Linked DNA regions of Ancylobacter polymorphus. The protein of the gene in region 1 interacts with the protein of each later gene in a pairwise test. Links are inferred from orthologs where the notes say so. Each region holds a gene or a part of one and is shown on either strand. Other genes may lie near its edges.

Region 1 (3,071 bases):
CGGCATTACCGATGCGCCGATGCGGCGCATGGCCTTGCGCTATGGCGCCTCGCTCGCCGTGTCCGAAATGGTCGCCGCCGGCGCCTTTGAAACCGGACATGAGGAGACGGTGCTGCGAGCCGAAGGGGCAGGGGTGGCGGTCCACGCGGTCCAGTTGGCCGGCAACGAGCCCGAATCGCTGGCCCGCGCCGCCTGCCTCGCCGAAGCCGCCGGCGCTGCGCTCATCGACATCAACATGGGCTGCCCGGCCAAGCGCGTCACCACCGGGCTCGCCGGATCGGCGCTGCTGCGCGACCTCGATCTCGCGACCCGGCTCATCGCCGCCGTGGTCGAGGCGGTGGACGTGCCGGTGACACTGAAGACCCGCCTCGGCTGGGACGACGCGGCGACGGTCGCTCCGGAACTCGCCCGCCGTGCGGAAGCGCTCGGCGTCAAGATGATCACCATTCACGGGCGCACGCGCTGCCAGTTCTACACTGGCCGCGCCGACTGGGCGGCGATCCGCGCGGTCAAGGAGGCTGTCTCGATCCCGGTGCTCGCCAATGGCGATCTCGTGGCGGTGGAGGACGCGACTGCCATGCTCGCCGCCTCCGGTGCCGATGGGGTGATGATCGGCCGTGGCGCACAGGGGCGTCCCTGGTTTCCCGGCCAGGTCGCCGCCTTTTTGCGCAACGGCCTCGTCCCGGCGGACCCGCCGCTGGCCGAACAGCGCGACGTGCTGGTCGAGCTTTATGAGGGCTGGCTGTCGCATTACGGGCGCGAACTCGGCATGCGCTGCGCCCGCAAGCATATCGGCTGGTCGCTCGCCGCAGCGGTCGCCAGTGCCGGCCGTCCGCCGGAAATGGCGACCGGCTGGCGCCAGCGCCTTCTCACCCTCGAGGATCCGGCGCGTGTCGTCACCGGACTCCGCGACGCCTATGACGACATTGGATGGAGAGAAGCTGCATGAGTTCGGTTTCCTCGCAACGGCCTGGCCCGCGCGCGGGCAGCGCGACCGCGGAAGCCGTCGTGAATGCGCTCCCGCATCCGGTGATCACGGTTGCGGAAGACAACCGGCTGGTGGACGCCAATGTGGCGGCTGAAGCCTTCTTCGAGGCGTCGCTGGCGGTTCTGGTGCGGCACAGGCTTCAGGAATTCGTGCCCTTTGGCAGCCCGATCCTGTCGCTGGTGGAGCAGGTGCGCACGCGCGGCGCGGCGGTGAACGAGTATCGGGTCGATCTCGGCACGCCGCGCAATGGCGGCGAGCGCATCGTCGACATTCATGTCGCGCCCCTGTCGGAGGTGGCGGGCCATGTCGTCATCATGCTGCAGGAGCGCACCATCGCCGACAAGATGGACCGGCAGCTCACCCATCGCGGCGCCGCCCGCTCGGTGACGGCGCTGGCCTCGATGCTGGCGCATGAGATCAAGAACCCGCTCTCGGGTATTCGCGGTGCAGCGCAGCTGCTCGAACTCTCGGCCAGCGACGACGACCGCTCGCTGACCCGGCTGATCACCGACGAGGCCGACCGCATCGTCAAGCTGGTCGACCGCATGGAGGTGTTCTCCGACGAGCGGCCGATCGAACGCGAGCCGGTCAATATCCACGCGGTGCTGGAACATGTGCGCACGCTGGCGACCACCGGCTTCGCCCGCCACATCCGCTTCGTCGAGGAATACGACCCCTCGCTGCCCCCGGTATTGGCCAATCGCGACCAGCTGATTCAGGTGTTCCTCAATCTGGTGAAGAACGCCGCCGAAGCCATTGGCGATTCGCCCGATGGTGAGATCCAGCTTACCACCGCCTTCCGCCCCGGAGTGCGGCTGATGATGCCCGGCGCCCCGGCGCGGGTGAGCCTGCCGCTGGAATTCTGCGTGCGCGATAACGGTCCCGGCGTGCCGGAAGACCTGATGCCGCACCTCTTCGATCCCTTCGTCACCACCAAGCCGACCGGCACCGGCCTCGGCCTCGCGCTGGTGGCGAAGATCGTCGGCGACCATGGCGGCATCATCGAATGCGACAGCCAGCCGCGCCGCACCACCTTCCGTGTCCTCATGCCCATGTACCGCGCCAGCCGCGGTGACGAGAAGAGTTGAGAACCGCCATGCCGACGGGAAGTATCCTGGTTGCCGATGACGACGCTGCCATCCGCACCGTGCTCAATCAGGCGCTGTCGCGGGCGGGCTATGAGGTGCGCTCCTGCGGCAACGCGGCGACGCTCTGGCGCTGGGTCAGCCAGGGCGACGGCGACCTCGTCATCACCGATGTGGTGATGCCGGACGAGAACGCGTTTGACCTGTTGCCGCGCATCAAGAAGGTGCGCCCCGATCTGCCGGTCATCGTCATGAGCGCGCAGAACACCTTCATGACGGCGATCCGCGCCTCGGAGAAGGGCGCCTATGAATATCTGCCCAAGCCCTTCGACCTGAAGGAGCTGATCTCCATCGTCGGCCGCGCCCTGTCCGAGCCGAAGAAGCCGGAGAACGCGCTCAAAGGTCTGGGCGAGGACGCCGACAACATTCCGCTCGTCGGCCGCTCGCCGGCGATGCAGGATATTTACCGCGTGCTGGCGCGGCTGATGCAGACCGATCTCACCGTGATGATTGCGGGCGAGAGCGGCACCGGCAAGGAGCTGGTCGCCCGCGCGCTGCATGATTACGGCAAGCGCCGCAACGGGCCGTTCGTCGCCATCAACATGGCGGCAATTCCGCGCGACCTCATCGAATCCGAGCTGTTCGGCCATGAGAAGGGGGCGTTCACCGGCGCCAATGCGCGCTCGGCCGGCCGTTTCGAGCAGGCGGAAGGCGGCACGCTGTTCCTCGACGAGATCGGCGACATGCCGATGGAGGCGCAGACGCGGCTGCTGCGCGTGCTGCAGCAGGGCGAATACACCACGGTCGGCGGGCGCACCGCCATCAAGACCGATGTGCGCATCGTCGCCGCCACCAACAAGGACCTGCGCATCCTCATCCAGCAGGGTCTGTTCCGCGAGGATTTGTTCTTCCGCCTCAATGTCGTGCCGCTGCGTCTGCCGCCGCTGCGCGAACGCGCGGAGGACGTGCCGGATCTCGCCCGACACTTCTTCCTGCAG
Region 2 (2,790 bases), 1.6 Mb from region 1 along the record:
GCGCGCTCGCCGTGCTCGACGATGTCGAGACCCTCGCGCTCCTTCTCCACCGACGGACGCAGCCCGATGAGGACGTTGACCACGTAGTAGAGGATCGCCGAGACGATGCCGCCCCACACGAGGGTCACCGCCACCGCCTGGAACTGCACCCACACCTGGTGGCCCATCGCGTAATCGGCGATGCCGGGGCCGCCGAGCGCCGGGGCGACGACGATGCCGGTGCCGATGGCGCCGACGATGCCGCCCACGCCATGGACGCCGAACACGTCGAGGCTATCGTCATAGCCGAGCGCGTTCTTCACCGTGGTGCAGAAGAAGAAGCAGATGATGGCGGCGACGAAGCCGAGCACGATCGCGCCGAGCGGGCCGGAAAGGCCGGCGGCCGGGGTGATGGCGACGAGGCCGGCGACCATGCCGGAGATGGCGCCGAGCATGGAGGGCTTGCCCTTGGCCAGCCACTCGATGAGCGTCCAGCCGACGATCGCGCCGGCGGTGGCGACGAAGGTGTTGATCACGGCGAGCGTGGTGCCGGCATTGGCTTCAAGGTTGGAGCCGGCGTTGAAGCCGAACCAGCCCACCCACAGGACGCTGGCGCCGACCATGGCGAAGGGCAGCGAGTGGGGAGGCATCAGCTCCTTGCCGTAGCCGGTGCGCTTGCCGATGATGATGCAGCCGACGAGGCCCGCAATACCGGCATTGATGTGCACCACGGTGCCGCCGGCGAAGTCGAGCGCGCCCATGGCGAACAGGTAGCCTTCCGAGAACCACACCATGTGGGCGATCGGGTAGTAGACGAAGGTCACCCAGAGGATGCTGAACAGCACGATGGCCGAGAACTTCATGCGCTCGGCGAAGGCGCCGATGATCAGCGCGGGGGTGATGGCCGAGAAGGTCATCTGGAACACGATGAAGATGTATTCCGGAATCTTCACGCCCTTGGAGAAGGTGTCGGCCAGGCTTTCCGTGGTGACGCCGGCGAGGAAGGCCTTCTCGAAGCCGCCGATGAAGGCGTTGCCGGAGGTGAAGGCGAGCGAGTAGCCGTAGAACACCCAGAGCAGCATCATCACGGCGGCGATGACGGTGACCTGCATGAGGACCGAGAGCATGTTCTTGGCGCGCACGAGGCCGCCATAGAACAGGGCGAGGCCCGGCACGGTCATGAACAGAACGAGGATGGAGGAGACCATCATCCAGGTGATGTCGCCCTTGTCCACGGTGACCGCGGCGGCGACCTCGGCGGTGGCTTCCGCGCCGGCGGCCGGGTTGTCCTGGGCGAAAGCGGCGGCCGCGAACAGCGCCGTCGTCGCCAGCGCAGGCAGGCCCGCGCGTATCCAATTCTTGGTCGTCATGGGTTCAATGCTCCGTCGCAATCGGAAAATATCGGGATCGGTGACGCAGGCTCAGAGGGCGTCGGCGTCGGTTTCGCCGGTGCGGATGCGCACGGCCTGATCGATCGCGTAGACGAAGATCTTGCCGTCGCCGATCTGGCCGGTCTTGGCCGAGGTGGTAATCGCGTCGATGACCTTGGAAACATGATCGGACGCCACGGCGACCTCGATCTTGAGCTTGGGCAGGAAGCTCACTGCGTATTCCGCGCCGCGATAGATCTCGGTGTGGCCCTTCTGACGGCCATATCCCTTGACCTCCGTAACGGTCAGTCCGTGCACACCAATGCCAGTGAGCGCATCCCGGACTTCCTCAAGCTTGAAGGGCTTGATGATAGCCATGACGATCTTCATGGGTTCTGTCCCCGCTTGGCCCCGAACCGCTGGCGGGGTTCTGGGCGTTTCATGTCGGACTCGCCGAGGTTGTTTTCCGCAACCTGCCGATCCAGCCGGCGAGAGAGAATCAATTCGCGTGCCAACCGTTGCGGATCAACGCTTCCGGTGGAAATGCCGCCGGCCGGCGCCGGCCGATGCCGCGTCGGTGGCCACCGCCCTGCCCGCACGCGACGCCGCCGGATTGCTCAATTCTTGATCGGGGCAGTGACCCTTCCCGAGTCACCGCCCCACATTCGCCATCAGTCGGCTAATTTTTAGGCAGATGCCTGTGCGGCAGGCGCCCGCACCGGCCGGATCAGCCCTTCCTGCGCCACCGAAGCGACCAGGCGCCCGGCGCGGTCATAGATCAGCCCGCGCGCCAAGCCGCGCGCGCCGGCGGCGCTGGGGCTGTCCTGGGCATAGAGCAGCCAGTCATCGGCGCGGAAGGGACGGTGCAGCCACAGCGCGTGGTCGAGGCTGGCGACCTGCAGGTTCTCGCCGAGCACGCTGGTGCCGTGCAGCGTCGTCGTCGCTTCCAGGAGCGTCATGTCCGAGGCATAGGCGAGCACGGCTTGGTGCAGCCCTTCCGCGTCGGGCAGCGGGCCCGTGGTGCGGAACCACACCGCCCGGCGCGGCGCGACGCGCTTTTCCCCGAGCCCCACCGGCTTTAATTCGATCGGGCGCGGGCGGCGCCAATAGGCCAGCACGGGCGCCGGCAGGGTAGCGATTACCTCGGCCGGCAGTTCGCCGATGCCCGGCACCTCCTCCGGCGGCGGCACCGCCATGTCGAGGTCGAGCTGGTGTTCCAGCCCCGGCTCCTGGCGATGGAACGAGACCGACATGATGAAGATCGGCCGTCCGTGCTGGATCGCCACCGCCCGCCGCGTGGCGAAGCTGCGCCCGTCGCGCACCCGCTCCACATCGTAGATGATCGGCACCTTCGGATCGCCGGCGAGCAGGAAATAGGCGTGCATGGAATGGGCGGCGAGCCCTTCCACCGTGCGCTGCGCGGCCACCAGCGCCTGCGCCA

Evidence for each region. The genes of interacting proteins can lie anywhere in the genome.
Region 2: the proteins of K9D25_RS15245 (region 1) and K9D25_RS07530 interact in binary tests that used the Escherichia coli proteins (3 or more experiments, as listed by UniProt). The link is inferred for Ancylobacter polymorphus from one-to-one orthologs.

Annotation. Positions count from the first base shown.
Region 1 is NZ_CP083239.1:3,232,881-3,235,951, forward strand. Bases 12-3,010 are described here. They hold K9D25_RS15245 (two-component system sensor histidine kinase NtrB), read left to right. Parts: upstream 12-945; coding sequence 946-2,076; downstream 2,077-3,010. Other genes in these bases: dusB (tRNA dihydrouridine synthase DusB), read left to right, coding at 12-949; ntrC (nitrogen regulation protein NR(I)), read left to right, coding at 2,085-3,010. Also shown: more of dusB, read left to right, coding at 1-11; more of ntrC, read left to right, coding at 3,011-3,071.
Region 2 is NZ_CP083239.1:1,605,628-1,608,417, reverse strand. What follows is about bases 71-2,788. They hold K9D25_RS07530 (P-II family nitrogen regulator), read right to left. Parts: upstream 1,740-2,788; coding sequence 1,401-1,739; downstream 71-1,400. Other genes in these bases: K9D25_RS07525 (acyl-CoA thioesterase), read right to left, coding at 2,036-2,788; K9D25_RS07535 (ammonium transporter), read right to left, coding at 71-1,349. Outside these bases: more of K9D25_RS07535, read right to left, coding at 1-70; more of K9D25_RS07525, read right to left, coding at 2,789-2,790. UniProt on the Escherichia coli protein: Involved in the regulation of nitrogen metabolism. Regulates the activity of its targets by protein-protein interaction in response to the nitrogen status of the cell.